4 regions of the Paenibacillus sp. NPDC058898 genome follow, and region 3 is predicted to be linked to each of the others. Evidence: riboswitches for the same ligand, from Rfam matches in the RefSeq annotation. Region 3 holds a riboswitch; each other region holds the start of a gene.

Region 1 (8,141 bases), on a different contig from region 3:
CCTTCCTTCTTCAGCAGCTCCAATACCGAGCGTCCTTCCGGCGTCTCGTCTTGCAGCGAGCTCACGGCTGCCCACTGGGAAACCGAGGCAAGCGATTCACCGTCGACGGGAATCAACTGGCTGGCCATCCGGTTACCAAACGTAATCGTACCCGTCTTATCCAGAATCATTGTATTGATGTCACCGGCTGCCTCCACCGCCTTGCCCGACATCGCCAGCACATTGAACTGCGTCACCCGGTCCATGCCGGCAATCCCGATCGCCGACAGCAACCCCCCGATCGTGGTCGGGATGAGACACACCAGCAGCGAGATCAGCACCGGAACGGACAGCTCGATGCCAAGATACTTCGCAATCGGTGCGAGCGTAACGACAACGATCAGGAAAATCAGCGTTAAGACGATCAACAACGTGTTCAGAGCAATTTCATTCGGCGTCTTCTGGCGGGCGGCTCCTTCAACAAGCGAAATCATTCGGTCGATAAACGATTCCCCCGGATCGCTCGTAATCCGGATTTTGATCGTATCGCTGACAACCCGGGTACCCCCGGTAACCGAACTGAAATCGCCGCCGGCTTCTTTAATGACGGGCGCGGACTCGCCGGTAATCGCCGATTCGTCAACGGACGCAAGGCCCGCAATGACCTCCCCGTCCCCGGGAATCATCTCGCCCTGCGTAACGATCACGATATCTCCTTTGCGAAGATCCGTGGATGGTACGGATTGTACCCCTCCGTTCTCCATCACTTTATGAGCCGTCATTTCCTGCTTGGATTGCTTAAGGGAGTCGGCCTGCGCCTTGCCGCGTCCTTCGGCAAGAGCCTCTGCGAAGTTAGCGAACAGCAGCGTCAACAGCAAAATCACAAACACCGTCAGATTAAATCCGATACTGCCCTCTGTCCCGAAATAGGACGGAAATAACGTCATCAGCAAAACAACCAGGGTGCCGGCCTCCACCACAAACATGACCGGATTTCTCATCATCAGGACGGGGTTCAGCTTCGTGAAGCTCTCCTTGAGCGCCTGACGAACCATCTCTTTGGACATCACTTTTTTTCTCGTATTATTCATGGTAATAGGCCACCTTTTCTATTAACGGATCGTCAGATGCTCAGCAATCGGACCAAGCACAAGTACAGGCAGGAAGGTCAATGCACCGATAATCAGAACCACTGCAATGAGAATGCCGGCAAACAGCTTATTATCTGTCCGGAACGTCCCAAGCGTCTCGGGAACCCATTGCTTCCGCATCAGCGAGCCGCCCACCGCCAACAGGGCAATCATCGAAATGTAACGGCCGAAGAGCATGACCAGTCCTGTTGTAATGTTCCAGAACGGCGTGTTATCTGACAGACCCTCAAATCCGGAACCGTTATTGGCAGCGGAAGACGTGTATTCGTACAATACTTGCGAGATGCCATGAAAGCCCGCATTGGTAATGCCTGCCTGCCCTGCATCCGTCATCAGCGCAAGGGCGGTCGGAGCTAGGATGATAAATGGATGCACCAGGATAACAATCGCAATCAGCTTCATCTCCCGCGCCTCGATTTTTCTGCCTAGAAATTCGGGGGTTCGACCAACCATAAGACCGGCCAGGAACACCGCCAATATCGCGTACATGAGCATATTCATCAGCCCAACGCCCTTTCCGCCAAAAACAGAGTTCAGCATCATCAGGGACAGCGGCGTAATCCCTCCAAGCGGCGTGAGTGTATCATGCATGTTGTTGACCGACCCGGTTGTGGCCGCGGTCGTCACCGTCGTGAACAGAGAAGATTGAGCAACCCCGAACCGGACCTCCTTGCCCTCCATGCTGCCTTGCGAGGCATCGATGCCCAAGCGGTTCAGCGAGGGATTGCCATTGGTTTCAGCGGCATAGTTCAGCGACAGGAAAGCGATAAACAAGGTCATCATCACCGAGAAAATAATCCAGCCCTGTTTGCGGCTCTTGGCGAATAAACCGAACGTATACGGAAGTGCCGCCCCGAGACTCCACATGGACAGGATTTCGATGACATTGGTCAGCGGGGACGGGTTCTCGAACGGATGTGCCGAGTTCACTCCCATAAACCCGCCGCCGTTGGTGCCCAGATGCTTGATCGATTCAAGCGCAGCTACTGGCCCTACGGCTATTTGCTGCTCGCTACCTTCCAGTGTCGTGACGCTGAGTGTAGGCTGCAAGGTCTGCGGCACCTGCTGCGCAACCAGTATCATTGCAATGATGAACGCAGCCGGGATGAACACCCGGGTGTGAGCTTTGACGAAGTCCTCAAAAAAATTACCGACGGTTGAGCCCTTGCTAGTCACCGCCCGGATAAAAGCAATCGCCACGCAGAGCCCGGTTGCCGCAGATGTGAACATCATCATCGTAATGACAGCCATCTGGGCCATATAGGATAACCCCGACTCCCCGCTGTAATGCTGAAGATTCGTATTGGTCATAAAGCTGATGATCGTAGAGAACGACAAGGTCGATTCCATATTATCGATGCCATTCGGGTTGAAGGGCAGTACTCTCTGCAACCGCAGAATCAAATACCCAGCCGCGACCAGCACGATATTCGTCATCACAAAGCTGATGGCATAACCTTTCCACGTCATTCCCTTGCGTTCTTTCAAGCCAATCAGTGCGAAGATCGGTTTCTCCGCCCAGGAGAACCATCTGTCCGTTCCATTGCCTTCATTGCGAAACACCTGATATAGATAAGTTCCAAGCGGCTTTACCAGCAGCACCAGAACGAGTATAACGATGGCAATTTGTAAAATGCCCATGGCGAATGCCTTCCTCCTTCAGCTGTCTCCCTAGAATTTTTCAGGGTGAATCAGCGCATAAATCAAGTACAGAAAAATAAAGAGCGTGCATACCAAAATGATCATCATGGTTAATCCGCCTCCGGTTCAGAAACCACGCGCCCACACCAAGACATGAACAGCATGAACAGTCCGTAGGTTCCTCCCAATATGAGCACCATATATAAATCCTGCATGAATATAACCTCCTAAAACCTCGTTGTGATATCAGCCAAGACCTTAGCTGACAATGGACAAAATCAGGAAGGATACCTGGTGATGGTTCGTATGAAGCACCACATCGGCACCCAGCCCTTTGTATATCAATCGCGGATTGCTGGAATGGGTAATCACATAAATCGACTCTGTGGTCCAGGTCCGGCAAATCCGTAAATAGCGGCAGCATAGATTCAAGCTGCTCTCGAACAGAAACACCTTGCTGACGGGAAACTCGGGAATGATCCAGGTTTGCTCGTCCCTTGTATCGATTAGTATCATGTTGGTGCAGCCCAGCTCATGCAGCCTCTCCTGTTCAACCCGGTTGTTGGCTATGGCCACAAACGAAATGCGCTTAAAGATCAGCTGGCGGATAAATTCTTCCCCGGCCTTGTTCGGTGCGGATACCAGGATAAACTCCTGCGATTTCTCCATCTTTTATTCTCCTCCTAAGTTCGGAAAGAGAAGACAACAACAAAGAAGCCTGTGGAAAGAGAAGAACTCTTCCCGCAGGCTCCTTAATAGGACACGGTGAAATACACCGTGGCCCAAGTCCACGACAATCGTTGCCTCTCTCGATACGCTTACGAGGTTAGCTGACGGATTCGGGCGTGAGAGTCGCCCTACCCATAGACCGTTATCTTGTCCATGGGATTCACCCCTGAGAGATAGATTCATCTCCCGACTGGTTCCCCCGTTCCTTTTCCATTCAAGGACTCAGCGAAAATTGAAAACGAGTAGCATGTTATTCTATTAGCCATTGACTAAACATCCAGGTCCGGCAAAACAACACAGCATCAGGTTCGAGCGGTGAGAGTCGCATCATCCTGCAATTTCAGCGAAGGCCCATGGCGCCTTCGCCCGAGATTCGATCCATAAAAGAGCCCAACTGAGCTCTCACACTGTCTGTAGGCCTTCATGGAACGGCTGCCCGTTTGCCTGTCGCTGATGTCCGTCAATTCATAGTTCGTATCATACGTCTGGCCCTGCAGGAAGTAAATGTGAGCAAAAACACATGTGGCGTTATGTCGAACAGGAACTGACCAGTATTGCTTCATTATCTCCCGAATACTACTCCATACTATGTATTTCTCTTGTTTTCTTGTATTTATCGCAATCTATCGAGATACCGAGATTTTGCCATGATAATCGATGACACGACTGAATGTACACGTTTTCTTATACAGTTTTCATCGATTTTCGGAATATATCCGTCCCATATGATCATTTACTTTTAGTTTCCTCCGGCGTATGATTCATCCATCTATTCGAAACATTCGTTATACGCTGAGCTCCCGACAGATGGGGAGACGGGGGAACCAAAATCGCCAATGGAGCTTCTATTGGTGAATGGGGTGAATCCGCAGTGCCTAGATGGTCAGGCACTGCGGTAGGGTGCTCTCAAGCCCGAATCCGTCAGCTAACCTCGTAGGCGCGTTTTGAGAGAGAACACCACCCGAGCCTTAAGCGGAAGCGGCCACTGGAACAGGGCCTCTAACGACAAATAGGCCTGGAGAGCGGGGGATCTCTGCTCACCAGGCCTATTTGCCGCGCATATAACATTCCTATAAAGGAGCGTAGATCATGACGAAATTCATCGAGGCTGCACTGACATCCGTTATCGAAACCGAAGTTCCCACATTAAGTGTAGAGCCCATCCACCATATGGAGATATTTCGTTTCGACCAGGGCTCGGCTGAACGCTTTATCCCCTGGAGCAAACGAGATTGGAACTGCGGTTTGTTCAAAATCAGCTGCAAAGACGCGGCCGGTTATGCCGAATATGCGCTGCCAAGCAACAGGGAATTCACGGATCTAGTCCGCTGGGCAGCCGTCTTTACGAGGCTGAAAGGCATGTCCGTGACCGAGGCCGTTCGCTATGCCCAGAAGCAGCACCAGTGGGGATCCGCCCGGATGCAGCTCGCCGTATCGGCGCTCGCCGATCTGGAGACCAATCGGCAACAGCACATCACTCGTAAGCGGTTAGGCAGCTTGCCGCTGGAGCGTTCCTTCCTGATGGACTGCTCGGAGGCGTATTATTTCTTCTAGGACAGTAGCTAGAGAGCTACCGTCCTCGCTTCGCTTTCAATTGATTGTTTTCCCCCGCTCACTTGAACATATTTTTGAGCACCATCATCAGGTTGGCTGGCTTCTCCGCCAGCCGCCGCGTAAAATACGGGTACCACATCGTTCCGTAGGGCATATAACACCGAATGCGGTAGCCGTCCTGTGCAAGCGCTGCCTGATCGTTCATCCGCAGCCCGTACAGCATCTGAAACTCAAATTCCTGTTTGTCTATGTGACTCTGCTCGGCAAACACCTTCACCCAGTCGATGATGTTGTCATCATGCGAAGCAATCGCAACGTAGGCACCCTGATCAAAATGCATTTTGATCAATTTCTTATAGTTGTCAATGACCTCCCGCTTCTGCTGAAAAGCGATGGTTCCCGGCTCTTTGTACGCCCCCTTCACGAGCCGCAGATTAACACCGGCATTGATTAAATTCTTGACGTCCTCCTCCGTTCGGAACAAGTAGGCCTGCATCACGGTCCCCACATTGGTCAGCCCCTCCTTATGGAGCCGCAGCGTCATGTCTATCGTCGCCTGGGTATACGGCGAATCCTCCATATCCAGACGAACGAAGTTGCGGTGCTCTTTCGCCTTTTTCGCCACCAGCTTGATATTCTCGTAAGCCTTCTCGGGGTCCAGTGCCATGCCCATCTGCGTCGGCTTCAGCGAAACGTTCGATTTCACTCCCCGCTTGGCAATCCCTTCTACAAGCTTCAAATACTCCTCCCGGTACCCGGCCGCTTCGTCCAGCGTCGTGATACCCTCCCCCAAATGATCGAGCGTGACGAGAATGCCCTTCTCATTCAGCCTCTCAATTTCATCCAGCGCCTCGTCCAAGGTATCGCCGGCTATGAATCTGCCCGCCAGTTTTCGGCCGTACTTGATCGACAACCACTTCACGAATTTATTACCGGACACCGTTAGGATCACTTTACGGTAAAGTTCGGTTCCGTCCATGCGAGCTCCCCCTTTGCAAAAGGCAAACCAAAATGCACTCTATCTTAACTCATATGCAAAAATCATGACGGCATGCAGAAAGACATACATATCTAACATCGAGCTTTTCACCAAGAGATTCTAAACACCCCACCATGACGCATTCAGCAGCTGGACCATAAACCTAAAGCTCCGAATCATATCATGTTAAGGAGGGGCCTTCCATGCGAGTACCTTTTCGGAATGAACCATTTCTGGACTTCAAGAACGAGTTGAACAACAAGTTATACGATGCTGCGCTATCCGCGGTCGAAGCCGAACTCGGCAAGACGTACCCTCTGGTTATCGGCGGTGCCCAAATCCATACGGAGCGTACCCTAAAGTCGGTCAATCCGTCCCGTAAACGTCAGGTCATCGGCATTGTATCCCAAGCCGATACCGAACTTGCGGAACAAGCCATTCAGACAGCCGCACGGACTTTTGAGACGTGGAAACACACCGCGCCGAGCGAACGGGCACGATATTTGTACAAGGCTGCAGCAATCATGCGGCGACGCAAGTTTGAATTCTCCGCACTGATGACGCTGGAAGCTGGAAAAACGCGTGCCGAAGCGGATGCGGATACGGCCGAAGCGATCGATTTCATGGAATTCTATGCACGCGAAATGCAGCGCCTGAGCGCGCCCCAGCCGCTAACGGTTCATGAGGAGGAAGAAAATCATCTCTATTACATTCCACTCGGCGTCGGCATCGTCATTCCGCCGTGGAACTTTCCACTCGCGATTATGGCAGGCATGACCACGGCGGCCATCGTCTCGGGCAACACCGTTGTGCTGAAACCGGCGAGCACCACGCCGGTCATTGCCGCCAAATTCGTGGAGCTACTGGAAGAAGTCAGCCTGCCTCCGGGCGTTGTTAACTTCCTGCCGGGACCGGGCCAGGAAGTGGGCGACTATCTGGTGGATCATCCGCTGACCAGGTTCATCAGCTTTACGGGATCCCGCGACGTCGGACTGCGGATTCAGGAACGCGCGGCTAAGACACAGCCCGGACAACAATGGATCAAACGCGTCATCGCCGAAATGGGCGGAAAAGACGCCATTATCGTAGACAGTGAGGCCGATCTGGACCTCGCGGCAGACGCGATCACCGCCTCCGCATTCGGTTTCTCCGGCCAGAAATGCTCCGCCTGCTCCAGGACCATCGTGCATGAGGACGTCTATGATACCGTGCTGCAGAAGGTTATCGACCGCTCCAAGAAGCTGGTTATCGGCAGTCCGTTACACGCCGCGGTGCAGGTAGGGCCTGTCATCGACGATAAGGCCTACCGTAAAATTCTGGACTATATCGAAATCGGAAAAGGCGAAGGCACGCTGGTACTCGGCGGATTTCCGGGCGATCCGGAGGGGTATTTCATCCAGCCGACGATCTTCGCGGACGTGGCCAGCACCGCCCGTATTTCCCAAGAGGAGATCTTCGGCCCGGTGGTGGCCTTCACGAAGGCCGCCTCCTTCGACGAAGCGATCCAATTCGCCAACAACACCGACTACGGGCTGACCGGCGCGGTGATCTCGAACAACCGCGCCCACCTGGAGCAGGCGCGGCGTGATTTCCATGTTGGCAACCTGTATTTGAACCGGAAATGCACCGGTGCCTTAGTGGGCACCCACCCATTCGGCGGCTTCAATATGTCCGGGACCGATTCCAAAGCCGGCGGGCGCGATTACCTGCTCCTGTTCACACAGGCGAAGGCGGTGTCAGAGCGATTCTGATTACGGCATGCAAAAAACCTCTCCATGACGATGGAGAGGTTTTTTATGTGCCGCTGCTTATTTTACAGGCTCTACGCCTTAACCTTGCCCTTAATCTCCCGGACCACCTTGCCCTCGAATGATTGATTCATCCAGTACGCAAGATGAATGCCTTCCTCACCGAAGGTGCATTCCGTAGTTGAGTAGAATGGCGTCTCTGTCAGCCGGATGGTCAGCTTCAACGTCCGGTCATCCTTCCAGGTCATGGAGGCAGCATATTCGTTATCCGCCGTCATCATTAGCTTCGTGGTTCCCGACTTCCACTCGTTACGACCACAGACAACCAAATTGATGCCGTGTTCCCCCTCAAGCTCCATG
Region 2 (8,141 bases), on a different contig from region 3:
GGCGTTAGGAGAAGTATATATCGGCAGGATGAAGTGAACGGAATGGTTATATAAGCGATGCCGCTACAATCCGACATCCTATACCAGTGTAGACGCAAGCGATTTGTATATGCACACATTGTCATGATACGATGATGAAAAAAATAGGAGAAGGGGCATGCTTTTTGCTGAAAATGAACAAGTTTTTCAAATTATGTCTCGCCGTGATTCTGGTCCTCATTATTATTTATTTGGGATCGCTGGTGGATTTTATATTCAGACCGGTACTTTCGTTCTTCTCGATCATCCTCGTGCCGCTGATGCTGTCAGGATTCTTCTATTACCTGCTCAGGCCGCTGGTTGATCTTCTCGAAAAGCGCAAGCTAAATCGCTCGCTGGCCATCCTGCTCCTATATGTCGTGTTTGCAGGCATACTTACAGGTTTTATTATTGGGGTATGGCCATCCTTGCGGGATCAGATCATTGCTCTTGTGGAGAATGCGCCCGCATTATTTGCTGCCTTAGGTGAACAGTTGCAGGAGTGGGAAAATAACGGGCTCTTTAAGGAGATATTTCCGGAGGATTCTAATCCACTTACCCAATTAACCGATTATTTGAATCAAGGCTTCACGTTCCTGACGAATTATATTATGAACCTCTTCTCGTTCGTGTCGAACTTTGCCATCGTTTTATTTACGTTCCCGATCCTGCTGTATTACATGCTGAAGGAAGGCGGGAAGTTCGGAGAGATGATTGTCAGCTTTTTGCCTAACCGCTTCAAGGAAGTGGGAGCTTCGGTACTGGATGAAATCAACAATGCCCTCAAAGGGTTCATCGTTGGACGAGTGCTTGTCAATCTGGCGCTGGGTGTCTTGATGTACATCGGCTTCCTGATTATTGGTCTTCCTTATGCATTACTGCTGACGACCGTGGCGGTTATCGCGAATTTTATACCATTTATCGGAGCTATTCTATCCTCGATCCCGATCGTGATCATCGGCTTCATTCAATCCCCTGGAACGGCGATCTGGTCGCTTGTTGTCATTCTGGCAGCTCAGCAGATTCAGGATAACCTGATTGGACCATATATCTTTGGCAAACAGCTGGCTATCCATCCGATTACGATCATTATCCTGGTTTTGGTGGGACAGGATCTCGGCGGAATTATAGGGGTTCTGCTGGTGGTACCGATTTACATGATCATTAAGATTATCGTAACGAGAGTTTATCAGCTATTCTTTAAGGAAAAGTGGCAAAAAGCATAGATGGGTGATAGGCATGCGGTCGCAGCTGCATACTGAAGCCGCCTAAGAGCGTGGAAGCGTTCTTGGCGGCTTTTGTATACCCGAGGTTTGAAGGCGCGCTTGACAATGATATGAAAAATATATAATCTTAAATTAAAGATATTAAATTTAAAGATTGTATATTTTAATTATATGAACCAGAAATCATGTATGGAAACATCGGGTTGGACACGGAAACAATGAGGAGGCGATGAATATGGCATTACAAACAGCAGGCATTCATCATATTACCGCTTATGCGCAGGACCCGCAGAAGAATGTGGATTTTTATACGGGTGTGCTTGGACTCAGATTGGTGAAGAAGACGGTGAATTTCGATGCGCCTGACGTGTACCATTTGTATTTCGGGGATGAGGAGGGGCACCCGGGGACTATTATTACCTTCTTTCCGTCTCCTGCTTCGCGAAGAGGGAGACGTGGAGGAGGGCAGGTTGGGTATACAACCTTTGTTGTCCCTGCGGGTGCCCTGCCTTATTGGGAACAGCGTTTACGGAGCTTCGGCGTCCCTGTCATGAAAGCATTCCGTTTTAACGAACATTATCTTCAATTCTCCGATCGCGATGGACTTTCTCTGGAGCTGGTCGAGCGGGAAGACGGACCGAAGAGCAGTTGGTCTGTAGACGATGTGACGCCGGACACAGCGATTAAGGGGTTTGGTGGCGCGGTCCTGTTCAGCAGCAAGTGGAAGGAAACGAAGATAGCGCTAGAGCAGGTAATGGGACTGACCTTCATGGGAGAGGACGTTAACTATGCGCGGTTTCAATCATTAGGGCCCTTCGGCAACGTGATTGATTTACCGATGCGGGATATCCCGTGGGGCGCCGGAGGTGCCGGAACGACCCATCATATCGCATGGCGGGCTCAAGATGAAGGTGAGCATGTTACATGGCAAGAGTGGGTGAAACAGCATGGCTTTTTGCCAACGGATATTAAGAACCGCAACTATTTCAGATCGTTATATTTCAGGGAACGAGGGGGGATCTTGTTTGAGATCGCAACCGATCCGCCCGGATTTACGGTGGATGAAGATCTGGACTCACTGGGGGAACAATTGAAACTACCTGCCTGGTTTGAACCGGAGCGAGCCCGTATTGAGGAAGGTCTGGAACCTATTCAAGTCAAAATACAAGAGAGGGGCAACTGAAGTGATATCCATTGACCCGAATACCCAAAGCGAACGGGACACCTACAAGCTGCTCATCGGGAGCGTTGTTCCGCGACCGATCGCTTTTGTTACGACATTATCGGAGGACGGAGTGCTGAATGCGGCACCATTCAGTTATTTCTCCATTCTGTCCAGCAATCCGCCCCTGCTGTCCGTTTCCGTTCAGCGGAAGAACGGTACGGCTAAGGATACAGCGAGAAATGCCATGCAAAGCGGCGAGCTTGTCATCCACATCGTGGACGAAGACAACGTTGAAGCCGTGAACGAAACGGCGGCGAACCTGCCCCCGCATGAGAGTGAACTTGACCGAGCGCATTTAACCCCGGTCGTTAGCGAGGTCGTTAAAGTTCCTGGCGTTCTGGAGAGCAAGATTCGCATGGAATGCGTGCTGGAGCAGGTCGTCACTTTGAATGGAGCGGATCAGCTGCCTGGTGCCGATCTGCTGATTGCCCGCGTAGTTCGCTTCCATGTTGCGGAGGAACTTTACGAGCAAGGCCGGATTGACGCTGCCAAGTTGAAGCCTGTGAGCCGTATGGCTGGTAATATCTATGCTTCACTGGGAGAGATGTTTACAATCGAGCGGCCTGTATAACAATGGACAGGGCTGGATAAGGTTAGGATGCGGCGAATATTAAGTTGTGAGCGTCCATATGCCGTTATTCGATAGGATGTTGTTCATGAAAGAAACAGGGGCTTGTGGAATATCATGCCTGGAATATGTTAACTCTACATGAATATGGAACCGATATGATGAATTCACAATATAGGAGTGGTCGACAAATGAAATTTGAATCCAAGGTTGTCATTGTGACGGGAGGCGCCAGCGGGATCGGCGAAGCAGCAGTAAGGCTTTTTGTAGAAGAGGGAGCCAAGGTTGTTATTGCAGATTATTCGGACCGGGGACAGGCTGTTTCGGATGAATTAAGAGGCGCAGGCTTTGAAACGCTGTTCGTTAAGACGGATGTAACCCAAGAACAGGAAGTTGCAAATATGGTGAAGCAGACGGTTGAGCATTTTGGCCGTGTCGATGTATTGTTCGCCAATGCAGGCATTGCTCATGATGCCCCTGCTGATCAGTTGTCGATGGACAGCTGGCAAAAGACGATTGATATTAATCTTACAGGGGTGTTCCTGTGTGATAAATATGTAATCCAACAGATGTTATCCCAAGGAACCGGAGGGGCGATCGTAAACTGCGGCTCGATCCATAGCCATGTCGGAAAAGCGGGTGTTACCGCTTATGCTTCCGCTAAGGGAGGCGTTAAGCTGTTAACCCAGTCGATGGGCGCGGATTATGCTCCAAAAGGGATCCGGGTCAATGCCGTATGCCCGGGATACATCGATACTCCGCTTATTAAGGGAAGAACGGAAGCGATCACCGAGCACCTGGTCGGCCTTCATCCGATGGGCCGCTTGGGACAGCCGGAAGAAGTAGCCAAAGCCGTGTTATTCCTTGCCAGTGAAGATGCGTCCTTCATTACAGGCACAAGCTTACTGGTGGATGGCGGATATACAGCCGTATAATCCATGGACCAAAAATCCCGACACTTATCGGGTTTTTTGGTGTGCATTCATTGCTTCATAAAGCGGTTAATATATGATGCTGGGACCAGCGCTCCCGTAACTAGAAGTAAATGAGTCATAATGGGTTTTTAATGGATAATCAAAAATTTTTTTTGGTTCAGATAGAGTTGTAGAAGCTTTCCACTGTTTTGGTCTAATTCATGGCATAAACTATCCAGCACATGAACGAGTAAGGGAGGCATGGCAAACGCCTGCTATATAGCGAAAAATTGGTCTGGGATAAAATCCCTATGTTGTAGGTGGACAAGCTTGAATGAGGCATTTTTCTAGCTTGTCATACACCCCGGAAGAATGGCATTTCTGCGTGTGAATTTCCAGAAAAAGCGGCTTAAGGGGTTTGACTTTTCCTAAACTTCCCTTTATCATGGACACACGCTTAGTTTCCGGCATACATTTTCCGGAAAGCGGGGGAACCAGTTTCACCAGGGGCGAGTCACTTAGAATCATGAGTGTAGGGTACCATCTTACCCGAGTCCGTCAGCTAACCTCGTCAGCAGTGGATGGGTCTTGCATACATAATGGATGTTCATAACAAAGGCCCTTGATTCTCTTAGGGGCCTTTTCTCTATTTTTTGACCCCCTGCTGGCGGAGCTATGTCTAAATCCCCTGTTTGGTGGTCTTTTTGTATTCTGCTAAAGAGGAGGGGCAAGGCCTGCAAATGTTTAACCAATTGAATCAGTCGGATGGCATTGGGTTTAAGCGTGCAAGGAGATGGATGAATCATCTTCCCTGAAGCCCCGACCCGTGCAAGGTGTCTGAATGTCCTTATATCCAAGTTAACATATGCGTTAACAAGGGTAATTTCAACATGCCATTTTGTAAGGATTGCAAAGTCATAACGAAAGGTTGTGGAAGGTTTTGAAGAGAGTGCTTGTGCTGATGTTGTCAGTGACTATGGTGGTATTGCTTGCGGCTTGCGGTGACAAAGGGAGTACACTGGATCGCGCCATTGAGCAAGGGTATATCACCGTAGGTTTTGCGAATGAGAAGCCTTATGCCTATAAAGAGGCCAACGGGGAGCTGACGGGAGAAGCCGTTGAGATTGCTCGGGTTATTCTGGAGCGGCTTGGCATCAAGGAAATGAGGGGAGAGCTGACGGAATTCGGTTCACTCGTTGCCGGACTGCAGGCCGAGCGGTTCGATCTAATCACAGCAGGCATGTTCATTAATCCGGACCGCTGCTCCGCCGTATTGTTTGCCAATCCGGAGTACAGCATCGGGGAAGCCATTGCGGTGAAGCAAGGGAATCCGATGGAACTCGGAAGTTATGAGGATATTGCTAACCATGACCAGGCTAAGGTCGCCGTCATGACAGGCGCGGTTGAAATCGGCTATATGGAGAAGTCCGGTATTCCTTCAGACCGGATCATACAGGTCCCCGACCAGGCCTCGGCTATTAGCGCCCTTCAGGCAGACCGGGTACAGGCGATTACCATGACTGGACCCTCTCTGCAGGCGATGCTGGATTCGGCTAGTGATGACAACATCGAACGTGTAACTGATTTCGAGCAGCCGGTCATCGATGGAGAAAGCGTTCGGGGTTATGGAGCTACGGCGTTCCGCCAAGCGGATACCGAGTTCCAGGAGGCTTATAATGCAGAGCTACAAAAAATGAAGGAATCGGGCGAACTGCTGGACATTCTTCAGAAGTTCGGATTCACAGAAGAAGAGCTTCCGGGTGAAATGACGGCTGCTGCGCTTTGCGGGGAATAGCATGCCGAATTCGTGGATTGATTTTCTCCCTACGCTGCTAAAAGGGGCGGAGATCACGATTGTGGTTGCTTTCTTTTCAGCCATCCTTGCGGTCGTGATGTCCTTTGCAGCCGGGTTATGCCGACTGTCGAAGCTGTGGATCATTCGCACATTGACAGCCGTGTACGTGGAAGTCTTTCGGGGAACCTCCTTGCTGGTGCAGCTGTTTTGGTTGTATTTCGCTCTTCCGTTCATCGGCATCGAGCTGCCGAAAATGTTGGCGGCCATCCTTGCGATCGGGCTAAACTTCGGCGCATACGGCTCGGAGATCGTCCGAAGCGCTGTGCTGGCCGTTCCGAAAGGACAGTGGGAAGCTGCTTTAGCGCTTAATCTGAAGCCTTGGCAAAGGCTGTGGAATGTGATATTGCCTCAAGCTTCCTTGCGAATGCTTCCCCCTTTCGGGAATCAGCTTGTGGAACTCATCAAATCCACCTCATTGGTTTATTTCATCACCATGGCGGATTTGACGTATCAGGCGATGGTGCTCCGCAACAATTACATCTCCTGGACGACCGAGATTCTGGTACTGCTGCTCCTCATGTATTTTGTCATTGCTACGCTCGTATCGCTGGCAGTTCGACTGCTGGAGCGTAAATGGACAGCGGGGAGGTTATAGTCATGTGGGACTGGAACTATGTGTGGGATATCCTGCCGCAGCTCTTGAGTGCGTTAAAGATGACGGTATGGGTGACGATCTGCGCTTTCGTGGTGGCATTAATCATCGGATTGCTGCTTGCCTTTGCGACGCGGAGCCGATTTAAGCTGTTGTCGCTTATAACCAAAGGAATCATTGAATTTATTCGCAATACACCGCTGCTGGTTCAGGTCTTCTTCCTGTATTACAGTCTGCCGCTCCTAACGGGAATTTCCATTCCGGCCTTCTATGCCGGGGTCATCGGTCTCGGGCTGCATTACAGCACCTATCTGTCCGAGGTGTACCGTTCCGGAATCGAGGGAGTGCCGAAGGGGCAATGGGAGGCTGCCACAGCACTGAATTACACGAAAACTCAAACCTGGCGGAGTATTATCCTGCCGCAAGCGGTGCCGCCAATCATTCCGGTACTGGGCAATTATTTAATTGTCATGTTTAAAGAAACGCCGATTCTATGCGCCATCACGCTGGTGGAGATGATGCTGACGGCCAAAAATATCGTGTCGCAGTCGTTCCGTGCATTTGAGCCGTATACGCTGGTCGGGATTCTGTTCCTGATCATCAGTTATATCGCATCTTTGCTTGTGCAAAGGCTGGAAAAACGTTTGAATCTGCAGCGTGGAAAATAAAGGAGGGAGTCTATTGAATGCCGTTGTGATCGATGAGCAAAGGGAATCGTCGAAGGTGCCGCAGCAGGAGAACAATCCCGCTACCGCTGCGGGTACCAAGCCGATTGTGAAATATACGAGCGTGACCAAGTCGTTTGGTGATCTCCAGGTGCTTAAAGGCATCGATCTGGAGATGCAGCCTGGAGAAAAGGTGGCTGTGATCGGTCCGAGCGGATCGGGCAAAACGACGATGGGCCGGATGCTGATGACGCTGGAAGAACCCACCGAAGGAACCATCGAGGTTGATGGCGAGCTGCTCTGGCATATGGAAGAGAAAGGGAAGCTGGTTCGGGCCAGCGAAAAGCATTTGCACCGGATGCGCTGCAACGTTGGCATGGTCTTCCAGCATTTTAATCTGTTTCCGCACATGAATGTGCTTCGCAATGTGACGGAGGCCCCGCGTAAGGTGCTGGGTTTATCCAAGGAAGAGGCGGAGGAGCGGGCCGTCTCCATGCTAAGCAAGGTCGGTTTGGCCGACAAGCTGAAGATGTATCCGTCCAATCTGTCCGGGGGGCAGAAGCAGCGGGTTGCCATCGCCAGAGCGCTGGTCATGCGGCCGAAGGTAATGGTGTTTGACGAGGTCACCTCGGCTCTTGATCCGGAGCTGGTCGGCGAGGTGCTGGAGGTCATTCGGGAAATCGCGGATGAAGGCGAAATGGCTATGATGCTGATTACGCATGAGATGGATTTTGCGAAGGAAATCGCGGATCGGGTCATATTCGGAGCCGATGGAAGGATCGTTGAGCAGGGCACGCCGGAGGAGATATTCGATAATCCCCAGAGCGAGCGGCTGCAGAGCTTCCTGCAGCGATTCCGTTCCAACGGAAATTAGTTCTGGAAAGAGGTGATGTATAGAATGGCTGTGGATACCGAAACCGAAATTGTTTACCGAAGACCGGAAGCACGGGATGGCACCCGGGTGTGGGAGCTCATACGCGACACCGGATCGCTTGATCTGAACTCCCCTTATTGTTACATGCTGCTTGGAGATTACTTCCATGATACCTGCATGATCGCCGAGCATGAAGGAGATATC
Region 3 (8,141 bases):
CGCTCTGCCACTTCTTTCTGAATCATCACCACGATATTCTCCAGCGGCAGCTTTTCCTCCAGCAGTTTCATGAGAATCGGCGTCGTCACATAATACGGCAGATTCGCAACCACACTTACCTTCGATACGCCCGCAAAATCCTGACGGAACAGCTCATGAAGATCCACCTTCAGTACATCTCCATGGTGCACCTTCACATTCTCATAGGGCTCCAGGACCTCCCTCAGGATGGGAATCAGGCGCTGATCAATTTCGACCGCGGTGACGGTCCCTGCCGTCTGCGCCAGCTTCTCCGTTAATGCACCGATACCAGGGCCGATCTCAAGGGCTCCCTTATCCTCATCCAGTCCTGCAGCTTCCACAATTTTATACAGAATATTCTGATCAATAAGAAAGTTTTGACCCAGACTCTTCTTGAAAGAGAATCCATGCCGTGAGATGATCTCCTTCGTCCGTCTTGGTGTTGATATATCCTCGATCCGATTCATTGGCTTACGCCCCCTTCTTCCAACTGTGCAAGTGCGGCCAGAAATTCTTCACGTGATATTTGAAACATGGCCAGTCGTTTATGGAACTGCTTGCTATTGCAATAACCGATCCCCAGCAGATTACCCATCGTCATACGCCTTGCCGCCGCTTCCGGATGAGCCGATAATCCGGCCTCCAGCATGTCCTCCAGACTAATCAGGCTCTCTCCACCCTCGAAGGAGGTATGGACCCGCTCCAGCGCACGCCGTATCGCCTCTGGCGAGGCATTCTCCACGCCGATATCCCCTTTGCGGGTAGCATCCGCCTCCGGGATAAAGGCATGCTTACAGCCGGGTACGCCCTGATCCACGATTTTGCGGATCCGCTCCCCTGCATGGTCAGGATCCGTAAATATAATGACGCCTCTGCGCTCCTGAGCAAGCGCTATGCGTTTCAGGATTTGCTTGTTGATCGCTGATCCGCCCGTTTCGATCGTATCCGCTTCTACGGCCCGTTTAATGGCAACGGTATCGTCTCTGCCTTCCACAACAATCACTTCTTTAATCATGCGTTTGTTCTCTTCCTTCCCAAGCAAAGCCACGCTTGTACAACTTTAGATTCAACCATCTTAGCTCTGTATACTCCGTTCTTAACAAAACAAAAGAAGAGGAAATACTCCCTCTTCTTCATCATTATATATTATAAGCTAAATAGTATAGCATTAGAATGGCATTGTAAATTGGAATTCATGCGTCTAGTTCAATTCAGGTTTAACCGGACCGATCACATAAACGGTGCGGCCGCTCTTCCGGCCGAAACTCGTGGCCGATTTGAGTGAATCATAATAAACATCGATTTTGTTGCCTTTGATGGCGCCGCCCGTATCTTCTGCACGACGGAAGCCAATGCCTTCGATATAGACCCACCATCCGATCGGGATGATATTAGGGTCAACGGCGATGGTGCGCCCTTCTGTAACGCGTGTGCCGGATGCAGTGCGTGTACCGATTCCTTGTTGCTCAGAAGAATACGCCGTCATCGACACATTGTTCAATACCTTGTTGTATTTAAAATCAACGCCTGCCCGAGAAACCACGTTGTTCTCAACAGCCTTGGCGGTTGTTACTTTCTTCGTGCCGGACAATTTGGCCGGTGTGGCTTTCACATCGGTGGCGGCCGCCTGAACAATGACGGGCTTCTCCACCTTTTTCGTGCCTACGGCAATAATTTTATCCTTCGTTCTGCGCTCGACTTTTTGGGAGACCTTCGTCTTCGAAACCAGCTTGCCATTGTGGTAGACCTTCTCATAATGGTTCACCATGAGACCGGACTCGCCCCGCTGAATCACGCGGTTATCCCCTCTTTCAAGCGATGGGTCGGCTGTTTTGATCACACGGAATTCCCGGTCTTCCGTCTCCTTAACTTTTTGTTTCGTGACGCGGACGACATGGATATTCATATTGCTGGTCAGCTTCGTGTTCTGTGCCGGTTGTACTATATCTTCACCCTGGATCGTAATACCAGCCTCTTTAAGTACATGATCAACCGTATCCTGGGATGTAAATATGGTTTTAGTTGTGCTGCCTACTGTAACTTTAACTGGAATTGCCCGTTCAATGATGATCCGATCTCCATCCTGGATCGCGCCGTTTAAAGGCATCGAAATCTGATCCTGAGGACTCAACGTGATCGCTTGCTCATCCAGCAATTCCTGCAGCAATGATCCACGTGTTTCTACTGTGGTGACACGACCATCGACGACAAGCTGAACCTCCTTGCCTGCCTGATCATGTACGACCAACGATATGAGAAGTGATACCGTAACGGCACCCATGGCACCGAGCAACATCAGTTGACGCAAATTGTCATGCTTCCATCTCAATGCGTAAGACATGCTGGATGATTGTGATTCATGGGTTTCTTCAGGTTGAAAAATGCCCACTATTCCATCCTCCTTCATAGTCCCGCCGTCTAGGTAAACGCATGAATGCATTTGACGTGACTATAGCAATTTTTCTCACAAGGCGCCCTGCTATCTATCTACACCCTGCGTCAATTCCCGTCATTTCGTCCATCTACCACCACCCCTTGTTTACCAAGAGTATGATGATCCCTTCTCCATTATTCAAAAATAAAAGAAAGCCAATGAAAGAGTACTAGAGGCTCTAACGTGGCTTCCTGATGATTAGAATCATGGAAATGGTATGCACGAGATTTCCCCTCTTATTTCGCTTACGGAGTTAGCTGTCGGGTTCGGACGTAAGAGAGACGCCCTAGATCCGGATACCCGCTCATGGCGAGATCCTTCAAATTCACCCCAAAGACCCGAAAAAGAAATCAAATACAGCTGCGTGCATTCAGACCAGTATGCACGGCGGTATCGGTTCCCCCGTTCTCCAGAATTCCGGAGATTAAGCGAGACGGTTCATGAAATATTCGGCTACGATCTGCACATCGCAGCTTCTTATCACTGAAAAGATGATATCCTGTTTACATGCAGGTTGTAAAGCAACATTCAACCACATTTTCTCATGTAAAAGGTTAAAATATTGTAATATTGACGCCTTTTCTGATTAAAAAACTTTAATTAATCGCGATTGCTCCCTTTTTCATCGCTTTTGCTCTCTTTTTCGTTAAATACCAAATCGTTCCAGTGCATTTTTGGTGGTAATTTGGGCCAATTCCTCATAAGACAACCCTCTAATCTCGGCTGCGGTCTCCGCCACCAATTTCACATAAGCGGTCTCATTTCGTTTCCCACGGAAGGGATGAGGCGTCAGGTAAGGGGAGTCCGTTTCGATCAATAATCGATCCAGCGGAACCTGCGCCAATACCTCTTTGGGCTGCTTTGCATTCTTGAAGGTAATCGGCCCGCCAAACGAAATATGGAATCCCATATCGAGACATATTTTGGCGGTTTCCCAGCTTCCGGAGAAGGAATGCATGACACCGCCCACTTCGGAGGCCTTTTCCTCCCGTAAAATTTTGATAATATCTTCATGCGCATCCCGATTATGAATGACAATCGGCATGTTCAGTTCCCGGGCAAGTCCGATCTGACGCCGAAGCACTCGGTGCTGCACTTCTTTTGGAGACGTATCCCAATGATAGTCCAGGCCGATCTCTCCAATAGCCACCACTTTCTCATGACTGCATAAAGAGGCGATCCAATCCAAGTCCTGATCCTCCATGGTAATCGCATCTACAGGATGCCAGCCCACTGCCGCATATATAAAATCATAAGTCTCTGCCAGCTTCATCGTAGTCGGGATCGTCTCCCGGTTAAATCCGATATTGATCATCCGGGTCACGCCGGCTTCAAGCGCCCTCTGAATTGCTTCCTCCCGGTCTTCGTCGAATTGGGGAGCGTCCATATGAGTGTGCGTGTCGAATAACATAAGATCCACACTCTCCTTCCTGTCGTTTCTGTGTCGTATATCTTCCATTAGCTGGGTAAATTGCAAATGTACCAAGCTTTGACTATTCCTCTAGGTTAATGTTGTTGCTTGAAAACATCGGCTATCTTCTCCGGCATCTGAGCCAGCAGCGGAGTCACTTTCTCTTCCGGATAATAAAGATGGTACCGTCCTTTATGAATACCGCTGATCGAGCGTACAATATCGGAAACCTCCGAGATTTCCTTCAGCTCATCATGCCGATCCAGAAGCAGAATCTGTTTCTCATTAAGCGGCATATCGGAATGAACTTTATCATAAGGAAGATCGGTTGGGAAATCAATCTCCAGGTCATATTCCGGATGTAATCCCACGGCACGGAACGCTTGGCGTATCCGGTCGATGGTTTCCAGATCAATATTGTCGATTTCTACATATTTGTAGAGCTTTCGGTGCATGAAACGACCGCATAATTCGCTAAGGAGCTTGTCTTCCTCCTCCGTCCATTGCAGAAAGGCCGTTTGGATCAGGGCTTCATCCAGACGCAGGTATTGACTCACGTCAATATGGCCCGCAAACAACGCAGGAAGCGGTTCGACCATGAACCGAAAGGCATATCCCCTGTCATGCAGTTCCTTTGCCCGGCGAAAGATTTGGCGCAGGATGATTTCGGAGCTTCGAGTGACGGGATGAAAATATACCTGCCAGTACATCTGATACCGTGACATCAGGTAATCCTCCACGGCGTGCATGCCCGATTCCTTCACAACGACCCGATCGCGGTATGGCCGCAGCATCCGCAAGATCCGGTCAATATCAATCGTTCCATAATTAACTCCCGTATAATACGCATCCCTTAGCAAATAATCCATCCGGTCTGCATCCAGCGGACTAGTGACCAGGTTTATCACAATCGGCTTATCGTAGGTTTTGTTAATCACGGAAGCCACTTTCTCGGGGAAATCCGCTCCGAGCTCTCGCAGTACCTGATTGACGCAAGTATCCCCGAGCAGGATCCGGCATGTCCAATCCTCGTGATTCATATGAAAAGCTTCTTCTATAGAATGAGAGAAAGGGCCATGCCCCAAATCATGCAGCAGAGCCGCGCAGAGCGCAACTTGCCTTTCCTCGGCAGGCCAATCGGAATACCCCCTCCGTTCGAATTGAGAGATGATTCTTCTCGTAATTTCATAGACTCCCAGTGAATGGGAGAATCGGCTGTGTTCGGCCCCATGAAAGGTCAGAAAAGAGGTCCCAAGCTGTCTAACCCGGCGGAGTCGCTGGAATTCCGGGGTATCGATTAATCGCCAGATGATGTCGTCTTGCACATGAATATAATTGTGGACGGGATCCTTAAACACTTTTTCTTCCGAAATTGGTGAATACATTCCATCTCAACTCCTTATCGTTTCAATTGGGTTTTAGCCGATAAACACTTCTTTTGACATCTAATGTCGAACCGTGTCGAATAAGGGGAAATTGCGCTTTCCAAATCGACAAATCAAAAATCGCAGCAAAAATTGGTTCGATTATGGTAATTACGTTGCTATACAAGGGTTTTGTTCACTATACTTTCGTAAACAGGTTCCGATTTTTCAAAAATATAGGTTGACTGTTTTGGGAATCGTTGGTACTATAAATAACATAAAAACTAGAACTATGTCGAATTATGACTTTTTTAAATTATGGCGAGAGGGGCATTTATAAGTTATGATGAAATCAACAGGAATTGTAAGGAAAGTCGATGAGCTTGGACGGGTCGTCATTCCGATCGAATTACGCCGTACGCTCGGAATTGGTGAGAAAGATGCATTGGAGATTTATGTAGACGGCGAACGCATCATGCTTAAGAAATATGAGCCTGCCTGCATCTTCTGTGGTAACGCTGAGAATGTCACTTACTTCAAAGGTAAAATTGTTTGCCATGAATGTATCTCGGAAATCCCTACACCTGTGACAAATTAAGATTTTTAGTATATAATAGCATTATTACATTTTGTTAATTCTAACCTTTTTCATATCTCCTTGGTGCCTTCCTCGGCTATGAACCCGGCCGCAGGAGGGTCTTTTTTTGAGCTTAAAGAATTTATAAGTTTTCAGCGAAGCGTAAGCCATTCTTTATTCTCATTTATTGGTTTTGGGGGTCCCCGCAAAGTATTTGGAATAAACATCGAAGCATAGGCTCCACTTTGTGGGGCTATTTTGTTATCCCCCTGCACCAAGTTAAGTATTATCACTATTCCGTCAGGAGCGCATTATAGATATCCCTCTTCGATACACCGCGATCACCCGCGGTTTTTTTCATGGCATCCTTGCGGCTTAGTCCTTCCCGCTCATAATGTTCCACATGCTCCTCCAGCGAAAGCTCCTGCCACCAGGCATTTTTCTCCTTCAGCTCCTCTTCTGCACTACCGGCTTCGACCACCAAACAATATTCCCCCAGCGGCGGATGCTCCGTGAGCCAGTCCAGGCATTCGGAAATGCTCCCGCGCAAGAATTCCTCATAGCGTTTAGTCAGTTCACGAGCCAAGGTCACCTTCCGATTTCCCAGTACCTCCTGCAAGATCTCCAGCGTCTTTTTCACGCGATGCGGAGATTCATAAAATAATAGCGTTCCCTGCGCCGTTTGCAAAGCTTGCAGCTGCTGAATGATATCTTTACGCTCCCGCGGCAAAAAGCCGATAAACGTGAATCGTTCGGTCGGCAAACCCGACACGATTAAGGCGGAAAGGGCGGCATTGGCCCCCGGGATCGGAATGACCGAAATTCCCGCCTCAATCGCAAGTGAAACCAGATCACTGCCAGGGTCCGAAATCGCCGGCAGACCGGCGTCGCTGACGAGTGCCACATTTTTTCCTTCTATTATATAACGTATAATTTCAGGTCCACTAGCCGCCTTATTATGCTCGTGATAACTAAACAGCGGCTTAGCCGGAATTTCGAAATGGGTCAGCAGCTTGCGTGACTGCCGTGTATCCTCTGCCGCGATAATATCGCATTCCTGGAGAATGCGTACAGCGCGATAGGTCATATCCTCCAAATTACCAATCGGTGTTGCCACCAAATACAGAGAACCCGGGCTTCCCTCTCCCTGATCGGCATAACTCTGTTGCACAAGATTTCTCATTCTTTCGTCTCATCCTTATGTGTTCCATAGTAAATTTCCATAAAATCTGGTCCGTAGTTTCCTTGCTCATCATATACGATCAGCGGGGGCTTCAGCCGAACCTCAGGCTTCCCGTCCCGAATACCCTCGATAAGCACCATGTTTGCTTCCATATTCACGCGCGGATGGACAAATCGGATGACTTTGGGCTCAATCCGGTATTTGCTCATCAAGGTGATGATCTCCGCTAGTCGTAGGGGCTTGTGGACCATGCTCATCTTTCCGCCTTGGCGAAGCAGCTTTGCACAGGATTCAATCACTTCCTCAAGCGTACAGTGGATTTCATGTCTGGCAATCGCCTGGTGCTCATTCAGCTTCAAGTCGCTGCCATTCATCGGCATATAAGGCGGGTTGACCGTAATCAGGTCGTACGCTCCATATCCTTGTTCCTTGTATAGTTCCCGCAGATCGCCCTCATGGATCGTGATCTGGTCCTGGAGATTATTCATCTCGACGCTCCGTCTGGCCATGTCCGCAAGTCTGGGCTGAATCTCAATCCCCTCGATCAGCGCACCTGTACGAGTCGACAGCAGAATTGGAACAACCCCGTTTCCCGTGCACATATCCAAAATACGGCCCCTGCGCGGTATGCTGGCAAACCTGGCGAGCAGGACGGCGTCCATGGAAAAGCTGAATACCTCCTCACTCTGGATGATGCCAAGCTCATGGGTGAGCAGATCATCAATCCGCTCGGATGATTGCAATAACACTTCTTTCAATTTCATAGTTTCAACCCTTTATCTCCAAAATTCCAAACACGCGTTTTTGGTGTATCGGCTCTCTACATAGTACCTGATAAAATGAAATACACAAAAGGCTGCTCTTCACATTGCATGACAAGCAGCCGGTATTTGTTCAATCGCGATCCTTACAGTATAACCTTTCCATTCTAGAAAAAAACCGTAGGCAGTTTCTCCTACGGCTTCTTATTTATTCAAAAAAGACAAGCAGAACAGGCAATCCCCTTCCGTCCGCAGATGTCCATAATAGACATTGCAGATGTGGAAGCCTTCATGATACAGCCGAGCCAGGTTATCATACCCCTCGCCGACCACATCTTCATGTGCCTCATCCTTCACATGAGGCTGAGGTTGTAAAGCCACTGGGTTTTC
Region 4 (8,141 bases), on a different contig from region 3:
GGATGCAGCCGGAGGAGCTGCCGCCCTGCAGGAATGGCTCGGCGTGAAGGTGCATGTGCCGCAGCGTGGTTTGAAGAAACAGATGGTGGGCATGGCGTCGGATAATGCAAAGGTGTCCTTAGACGAGAAATTCCGCTTGATTGAGCGTGATGAAGAACGCACCTCGGTCGCAGCAGCGAATCTGGGCGAAGTGATCGGCCTCCAATCGCTGAACCGGATCGAGGCATTTGATAACTCGAACATCCAGGGGACCAACCCGGTATCGGCCATGGTTGTATTCACCAATGGGAAACCGGACAAGAAGGAATATCGGAAATACAAGATCCGTACCGTGCTGGGACCGGACGATTATGATACGATGCGTGAAGTGATCCGGCGGCGGTATGAGCGCGTCTTGAAAGAGAATTTGCCACTTCCTGATCTGATTGTGGTCGATGGAGGGAAGGGACAGATTTCCGCCGCCAGCGATGTGTTGGAGAATGAGTTGGGGTTGTTTATCCCGGTCTGCGGGCTTGTAAAGGATGCCAAGCATAAAACAGCGCAGCTCATGGTCGGAGACCCGCCGGAGCCGGTTACGCTGCCCCGGGACAGCCAGGAGTTCTATTTGCTGCAGCGTATTCAAGATGAGGTTCACCGGTTTGCGATTTCCTTCCACCGCGAACAGCGCGGCAAATCGATGGTATCCTCCAAGCTGGATTCCATCCCGGGCATTGGTGAGAAGCGCCGGAAGCTGCTGTTGAAGCATTTTGGCTCGGTCAAAAAAATAAAAGAGGCTTCAGTCGAAGACTTCAAGCCCCTTTCAATCGGTGAGAAATTAGCAACGGAAATTCTTAAGGCACTTCGTGAGGAGGAGTCGTGACATACGGCTTCTCTTTTTTTGTTGGATTGAAACGGTAAATCGCATACGCAACAAGCGCAGGAAGCACCATGTAGAAAACACCAATCAGCAAGTTGGTGGTGTCCTTGAGCAAGATCAGGCTAATACCCATCAAGATGCTATTAAAGATGACATGGGAGAACATGGCCGCCAAATACCCATATTTCAAAAAGATGTAGCTGAACAGCAAGCCGATGATAACCAGTTCAATGGGCCGGGAAATTACAGGGTATATCGGATAAAGCGTATGCCCGAGCGCCCAGATGAGCGAGGTAATCAAACTGGCAACGAAAGTATTGCGGACGATCTTTTTCACCATTTTGATACCGAACAGTCGATAGACGGCCTCTTCGGATATGCCGGCCAGCCAGGCCATCAGCGGAAACAGCCAAGGATAGAGCATGTTATAAGGCGACTGTGTGGCATCCGTGGTGGACCATGTATTTAAGGTTAGGCCCAGAACGATAAAGATAATGGATTGGACCCCAAGCAAGATGAAAGCCCACATATATCCCAGCTTCATGCTGTCCAGTACATAATGACCGTATCCGGGTTCTTTGGCGCGCGGCCATGGATTGAGCCCGTCTTCTTTTTGCCATAGTCCGTTGCCCCCGACAAGGGAGAAATAGAGCAGGGCGGAGAATATGAGCGAATAGACCGCATAGAAAATCATCATCCCGACTATACCGGTTTGCGACATCCCCTCGGATTTGAAAACGGGAATCAGATTATACGTATTTAGCATCTGAATGATAAACAGCAGCACCGCTAGGAACAGGCCGCGCTTAAACGACGTATAGGCTCTGGTCTTTACGCTGTACACAATGGCAAGAATGCCAAGGATGAGGGTGAACAGGCCATACCCTGCGAGTGTCAGCAGCGTTGCATCCTGAGTCTGCTTGTTGACATAGGCGGAATGGGCGGACGGGACTGAGAAGGATGGATCATAGGAGCGTAATTTCCCATGTTCGAAGGTGAAACGGTGCTCCAATCGGGAATCGCCAATCTTGGATTCCGGGTCCACATATCGGAGCCGGGGTTCCCCTTCCCGTGTAACCAGCTCAAGGCGCGACAGGTCATAGCCCGCTCGCTGGAGCCAAGGTTCCGCGAGCGTTTGCTTCTCGGCTAATGACATGCCATCCTCGACGACAAGCAGCATCTGCCTTTGTACATCGCCCTTGTTCAGCTCAATCCGGTCATAGCTGGAGCGGGCGTAATCGTACGAGAAGCCGACGATGCCTGAATTTTGCATGTGCACGTCCACATTGAGGGCATCCCCTCCCGGCTCGCTGAAGCGAACGCGGTATACGTCATAGGGATATTTGGCTTCATAGGTTTTGTTGTATTCCGAAAGTTTCTTTTCCTTCGCCAGATATCCGTAAAGTTCCGATTTGGATTGATATGTAACCAATGTGTCATCCGTTTTTGCAGCCTTAAACTGCAAATGCTCCTGAGCAAAGCTTGAAGCCGCTTGCCGAGCCTGCTCCTTGGATATGATATTCGGAGATGCCATCTCGGTAGAATCCGGATTCGTCGACGGAAACACCTGAAATAATAGGAACAGAATCAGGCCGACTGCGGCAGGCGCGATGAGCTGTTTCAGATTGGGCTTCAGCTTCAAGGGCTCTCTTGCACGATTCATGAAATTCCTCCTCTAGGAAAGTTGATACTCCCACTGGTATTCGATATGCCTGATTAAGTACGCATAGAGTCAATATAACATAGTTATGAAAGTCATAAGCAGCTTATCCCAATATCCGGAATAATGAAACAAATCGATGAAAATGAATGAAAGGTTTCGAAAACGTTAGAGAACCCCATGCTTGTATTCTTGAATATGCCCAATTCGCGCTCTTTTAAAGATTTTTTGGGTGAAAAACGGCATTGGGTTACGTACCAGATTGCGTTATAATCACATCATGCTTCAAGGAACCGAATATTCCAGCCGAATTTCGTACTGAAAATGGGGGAACCATGTAATTGGGGTGAATTTCATTATTCCTAGAATAATGAATAGGGCGACCTGTGGAAATGCCCGAATCCGTCAGCTAACCTCGTAGGCTGCAGCACAGGAACCAGACCGTAAAGGGCACTGCGTTTTCCAGTGTCTTTTTTTCTTGATTTTTTTTAAGAAGGTGACCGATTGAACTCTAAATTTAACTGGCTCAGGTTGTCTCCGCCGCAGATTCTCGTGCTTGGTTTTGCGGCTATTATCTTCATCGGGACGGCGCTGTTAATGCTGCCGATTTCCACAAGTACAGGTGAACCGCTTGAATTTATCGATGCCTTGTTCACTTCGACATCGGCAACATGTGTAACGGGTCTGGTTGTGGTGGATACAGGAACGACATTCAGTTCCTTCGGCCAAGTCGTGATTATGCTGCTGATTCAGATCGGCGGGCTCGGATTCATGACGATGGCTACTTTATTTGCCTTGGCTCTGAAAAGACGCATATCGCTCAAGGATCGTCTCATTCTGCAAGAAGCGATGAATCAGTCCTCGATGGAAGGAATCGTAAGGCTGATTCGCAGAGTTTTGTTGTACTCCCTCATCATCGAGGCCTGTGGTGCCATCATTCTATCGATCCGCTGGGCGTTTGATATGCCGATCGGCCAGGCGATTTATTATGGCGTTTTTCATGCAGTCACGATGTTTAACAACGCCGGTTTTGATTTGTTTGGTGATTTTCGGAGTTTGACTGGGTATGTCTACGATCCTGTAGTCAACATAGTCGTGATGTTTTTGATTGTCTCAGGTGGGATTGGTTTTATCGTATTATCCGATCTGATTGATTTCCGAAAACAGCGGAGACTTTCCTTGCACTCCAAAGTGGTGCTCACCATGACGGCTACCTTGCTGCTGGTTGGATTTATCGTCATTCTTATATTTGAATTCACCAATCCGAGGACGCTCGGCTCTCTGAATTGGGGCGGAAAATTCTTCGGTGCGTTATTCCAGTCCGTAACGCCGCGTACAGCTGGCGCGAATACTATAGATATTACGGGGCTTCGACAGGCCACGCAATTTTTTATCGTGATTCTGATGTTTATCGGAGCATCCCCAGGGTCAACCGGTGGCGGTATCAAAACAACAACCTTCACCATTATGGTGGGGGCGGTTATCGCCATGATGCGCGGGCGTGAAGACATCGTCATGTTCCGTTATCGCCTGGCCCAGGAGCGGGTGCTGAAGGCACTGACCATTGCATTACTGGCACTGCTGCTCGTTCTAATCGTATCGATGATTCTGTCAACGACAGAGGAAGGGAGCTTCCTGGAGATCCTATTCGAAACGACATCCGCCTTCGGTACGGTGGGTCTCTCCATGGGTTTAACGCCTGAACTGACGGGATTCGGGAAGATTTTGATCAGTATTACGATGTTTGCAGGGCGATTGGGGCCTTTGACGCTTGCTTATGCACTGGGGCCAAAAAAGGGTAAAGAATTATATCGTCATCCGGAAGGCAAAATGATTATTGGATAAGGAGTACAGGAGAGACATGAAACCAAAGCAATTTGCAATCATCGGTTTGGGACGATTTGGCGCCAGCCTGGCGCTTGAACTGATGGAACAGGGATATGAGGTGCTCGGCATCGACCGCAGTGAAGAGGTTGTCGAGGATATGAGCGAGCTGCTGACGCACACGGTGGTGGCGGATGCTACGGACGAAGAGGTGCTTAAATCGCTCGGTATCCGCAACTTCGACTGCGGGATTGTGGCGATCGGGAACGATATTCAGATGAGCATCTTATCCGCCATCTTGTTAAAAGAGCTTGGTGTCGCCATGGTCGTTGCTAAGGCGATTTCGGTGCTGCACGGCCGGGCGCTGGAGAAGCTGGGCGTGGACCGGGTGATCTTTCCGGAAAGGGATATGGGGATCCGGGTAGCTCACCAGCTTGTCACGCCCAACCTGCTCGACTATATCGAATTATCCAAGGACTATCTGATTGTGGAGATGACGGTCACGGACTGCATGGACGGAAAAACGCTTAGCGAGCTCAATACGAGGGTTCGCTACGGTGTCAGCGTGGTGGCCCTGAATAAACAATCCGGCATCATCGTAGCGCCAACAGCCATGGATGTGGTGAACTCTGGCGACATTATGGTCGTTATCGGCTCCAATGATAATGTGGATCTCTTTGAGTCTGAGGTCGTGAATATGCTCGAAAAATAAATAAAGAAGAAAAAAACCTGACGACCCTATATACCGTCAGGTTTTCTTCGTTTTATCCTCCTCCAGCTTACGGAACAGGATTTCCGTTTCGTCAATCCAGCGGCTGGCTGCCTTGCTCAGCTCCGAGGCTTGGCCGTAGATCAGCGAAGTTGTTCGCCGGGTTTCAATGAGTGCCGGAATATGAATGTCGACAAGCCCGTTATCGGACAACAGCTGCGGTCTCAGATAGGATTTGGGCAGAAGCGCGGCTGCCTTGCAGGTCGGGATGAGCCTGACGATCGCTTCGAAGGAATCGATCTCCATCCGAATATCCGGCATAATGCCCCAGCGGTGGAACAGGTCATCCGTCAACTTGCGGTACCAAGTGCCGGTTGAGAAAATGATCATCGGCAAGCCTTGAAGCTGCTCGATGCCGACATCCTCGATCTCCGCCAGCGGGTGTGAAGACGGGATGACAAGCTCCAGATGGTCATCAAACAGCGGAATACAGTTTAAGCCGGGCTGGTTGATGGAGGAGGCGACAATGCCGACATCGACCCGTTTATCTCTTACATAAGAAACGATCTCATGGGTCTTGCCGGTGATCAGCTTGATTTCGGCCGCGGGATGACGCTCCATGAATGCGTTAACGAGCGGGGGCAAGGTGGTCTGCAGTGTGGTTAGGCTGGCCCCCAGGTTGATCGAGATCTGATCCCCCTCCCGGTAATGGGCCAACGTCTGCATGAATTTGATCTGCTGTTGGCGCTGCTCCAGGGCAAAGGTGTACACAATCTGTCCGATGGAGGTAAGCTCCAGCCGTTTGCCGCGGCGGTTGAACAGCTGCAGCCCGAGCTGGTCCTCCAGCTTGGCTATTTTCCTGGACAGGGCTGGCTGTGACAAGTTAAGCAGCTTGGAGGCTTGGTTTATGCTGGATTGCTCTACAACGACGGCGAACATGTCCAGTTCTTCAAACATGGAATTCCTCCTATATAAAATAGACATATGTGCAAAACATTGCTTATGCGTATAGATTATAACGATTAATAATTATATTGCAATTCCATTATAAGAAAAAAAGGAGTAACATGAAACATGACACAAGTTGTTCACACGATTGCCGAAATAGGCAGCTTTTTGTCGTTGCAACGGTTTTAGGACAGGGTAAGTGTAATTGTTCTGGAAATAGGAAAGATTGAAAATGAAAACGCTGCACATTGGAAAGGGGAACGTCGACTGATGAAAGGGTATTATTCCAGAAAGCTGCATTCTTTGCTCGGTGTCATACCGCTTGGAGCATTTTTGCTCAGCCATATGATTTCCAACTATAAGGCTTTCGAGGGTGGAAAGGAAGGCTTTGCAAGCGCGGTCCATTTTTTGAACAGCATGCCGCTGATATTTTTCCTCGAGCTGTTCCTGATCTGGCTGCCACTGCTATATCACGGTGTCTACGGGTTATACATTGCTTACCAGGCAAATAACAACGTGGGCAATTTCAACTATGAACGGAACATCCGTTTCACCGTCCAACGGATCACCGGTGTTATTACGTTCGTTTTTGTTATCTGGCATATGTACGATACGCGTTTCCAAATCATGATCGGCAAAATCACGCATGACGATTTGGGCGCGACCATGCATGGCATCATGAACAATCCGATTCTGTTTACTCTGTACGTCATCGGCGTTGTGTCGGCAGTCTTCCACTTCACAAACGGCCTGTGGGCGTTCCTCGTTAGCTGGGGCATCACCGTCGGTCCGCGCGCGCAGAAGGTATCCACATACATCTGCATGGGCTTGTTCGTATTGATGAGCGTGTTGTTCGTTCTGGCTATGACAGCATTCCGCAGTTCCGAATTCGAGGCGGCGACAGCAATGATCGATGTAGTTAAGACAGTCTTAAGTTAAGGGGAGTGAACGAAAAATGGCATCTAATATTATTGTAGTGGGTGGCGGCCTCGCCGGGCTGATGGCAACCATCAAAGCGGCAGAAGCAGGAGCTCACGTTCATCTATTCTCACTTGTACCTGTTAAACGCTCTCACTCCGTGTGCGCGCAAGGCGGCATCAATGGAGCCGTGAATACGAAAGGTGAGGGTGACTCTCCTTGGGAGCACTTTGACGATACGGTATACGGCGGCGACTTCCTTGCGAATCAGCCTCCGGTCAAAGCGATGTGTGAAGCGGCTCCGGGCATTATCCACTTGATGGACCGCATGGGCGTTATGTTTAACCGTACGCCGGAAGGTCTGCTCGATTTCCGCCGTTTCGGCGGAACGAAGCGTCACCGGACGGCATTCGCCGGCGCAACGACCGGACAGCAACTGCTCTATGCGCTTGACGAGCAGGTTCGCCGCTGGGAAACTGCGGGTCTTGTGACCAAGTACGAGAACTGGGAGTTCCTGAATGCGATCATCGATGACGAAGGCGTATGCCGCGGTATCGCTGCCCAGGATCTGCGCTCGATGGAGATTAAGGCGTTCAAAGCTGAAGCCGTTATACTCGCAAGCGGTGGTCCTGGTATTATTTTCGGAAAAACGACCAATTCGGTGATCAACACGGGAACAGCGGCCAGTGCCGTTTATCAGCAAGGCGTGCATTATGCGAACGGCGAGTTTATCCAGATTCACCCGACAGCCATTCCAGGCGATGACAAGCTCCGCTTGATGTCGGAATCGGCACGTGGTGAAGGCGGACGGATCTGGACCTATAAAGACGGCAAGCCGTGGTATTTCCTCGAAGAGAAATACCCTGCTTACGGAAACCTGGTGCCGCGTGACATTGCTACGCGTGAAATCTTCTCCGTCTGCGTCGATATGGGACTTGGGATCAATGGCGAGAACATGGTCTACCTGGACCTCTCCCATAAAGATCCGAAAGAGCTGGACGTAAAGCTTGGCGGTATCATCGAGATCTATGAGAAATTCATGGGCGACGATCCGCGTAAAATCCCGATGAAGATCTTCCCGGCAGTCCATTATTCCATGGGCGGCATGTGGGTCGATTACAACCAAATGACGAACATTCCCGGGCTGTTTGCAGCCGGAGAATGCGAGTATCAATATCACGGTGCGAACCGTTTGGGAGCGAACTCCCTGGTCTCCGCCATTTACG

Evidence for each region. A riboswitch is a leader RNA that binds a small molecule or an ion and turns the genes downstream of it on or off. The one in region 3 is predicted to bind cyclic di-AMP.
Region 1: it holds a riboswitch for cyclic di-AMP, as region 3 does, so the genes downstream of both, ACOZB4_RS21635 (hypothetical protein) here and ACOZB4_RS31710 (3D domain-containing protein) in region 3, are expected to answer to the same signal.
Region 2: it holds a riboswitch for cyclic di-AMP, as region 3 does, so the genes downstream of both, ehuB (ectoine/hydroxyectoine ABC transporter substrate-binding protein EhuB) here and ACOZB4_RS31710 (3D domain-containing protein) in region 3, are expected to answer to the same signal.
Region 4: it holds a riboswitch for cyclic di-AMP, as region 3 does, so the genes downstream of both, ACOZB4_RS25275 (TrkH family potassium uptake protein) here and ACOZB4_RS31710 (3D domain-containing protein) in region 3, are expected to answer to the same signal.

The regions. Positions count from the first base shown of each region.
Region 1 is NZ_JBMOSM010000008.1:119,425-127,565, forward strand. Features, by position in the region: gene kdpB (potassium-transporting ATPase subunit KdpB) at 1-1,070, opposite strand, end outside; gene kdpA (potassium-transporting ATPase subunit KdpA) at 1,092-2,771, opposite strand; gene ACOZB4_RS21630 (potassium-transporting ATPase subunit F) at 2,802-2,879, opposite strand; gene ACOZB4_RS21635 (hypothetical protein) at 3,030-3,440, opposite strand; cyclic di-AMP (ydaO/yuaA leader) riboswitch at 3,571-3,738, opposite strand; cyclic di-AMP (ydaO/yuaA leader) riboswitch at 4,281-4,456, shown strand; gene ACOZB4_RS21640 (hypothetical protein) at 4,590-5,054, shown strand; gene ACOZB4_RS21645 (proline dehydrogenase family protein) at 5,113-6,033, opposite strand; gene pruA (L-glutamate gamma-semialdehyde dehydrogenase) at 6,237-7,784, shown strand; gene ACOZB4_RS21655 (serine hydrolase domain-containing protein) at 7,856-8,141, opposite strand, start outside.
Region 2 is NZ_JBMOSM010000009.1:213,761-221,901, reverse strand. Features, by position in the region: gene ACOZB4_RS23305 (AI-2E family transporter) at 165-1,244, shown strand; gene ACOZB4_RS23300 (ring-cleaving dioxygenase) at 1,480-2,427, shown strand; gene ACOZB4_RS23295 (flavin reductase family protein) at 2,429-3,040, shown strand; gene ACOZB4_RS23290 (SDR family NAD(P)-dependent oxidoreductase) at 3,229-3,972, shown strand; cyclic di-AMP (ydaO/yuaA leader) riboswitch at 4,396-4,541, shown strand; gene ehuB (ectoine/hydroxyectoine ABC transporter substrate-binding protein EhuB) at 4,892-5,746, shown strand; gene ehuC (ectoine/hydroxyectoine ABC transporter permease subunit EhuC) at 5,748-6,401, shown strand; gene ehuD (ectoine/hydroxyectoine ABC transporter permease subunit EhuD) at 6,404-7,066, shown strand; gene ehuA (ectoine/hydroxyectoine ABC transporter ATP-binding protein EhuA) at 7,080-7,937, shown strand; gene ectA (diaminobutyrate acetyltransferase) at 7,962-8,141, shown strand, end outside.
Region 3 is NZ_JBMOSM010000022.1:7,779-15,919, reverse strand. Features, by position in the region: gene rsmA (16S rRNA (adenine(1518)-N(6)/adenine(1519)-N(6))-dimethyltransferase RsmA) at 1-488, opposite strand, end outside; gene rnmV (ribonuclease M5) at 485-1,036, opposite strand; gene ACOZB4_RS31710 (3D domain-containing protein) at 1,223-2,410, opposite strand; cyclic di-AMP (ydaO/yuaA leader) riboswitch at 2,682-2,896, opposite strand; gene ACOZB4_RS31705 (TatD family hydrolase) at 3,102-3,866, opposite strand; gene ACOZB4_RS31700 (HD domain-containing protein) at 3,962-5,251, opposite strand; gene ACOZB4_RS31695 (AbrB/MazE/SpoVT family DNA-binding domain-containing protein) at 5,574-5,828, shown strand; gene rsmI (16S rRNA (cytidine(1402)-2'-O)-methyltransferase) at 6,100-6,990, opposite strand; gene ACOZB4_RS31685 (tRNA1(Val) (adenine(37)-N6)-methyltransferase) at 6,987-7,754, opposite strand; gene yabA (DNA replication initiation control protein YabA) at 7,956-8,141, opposite strand, start outside.
Region 4 is NZ_JBMOSM010000011.1:140,517-148,657, reverse strand. Features, by position in the region: gene uvrC (excinuclease ABC subunit UvrC) at 1-859, shown strand, start outside; gene ACOZB4_RS25280 (CPBP family intramembrane glutamic endopeptidase) at 831-2,519, opposite strand; cyclic di-AMP (ydaO/yuaA leader) riboswitch at 2,811-2,955, shown strand; gene ACOZB4_RS25275 (TrkH family potassium uptake protein) at 3,021-4,361, shown strand; gene ACOZB4_RS25270 (potassium channel family protein) at 4,378-5,052, shown strand; gene ACOZB4_RS25265 (LysR family transcriptional regulator) at 5,089-6,006, opposite strand; gene ACOZB4_RS25260 (succinate dehydrogenase cytochrome b558 subunit) at 6,268-6,936, shown strand; gene sdhA (succinate dehydrogenase flavoprotein subunit) at 6,953-8,141, shown strand, end outside.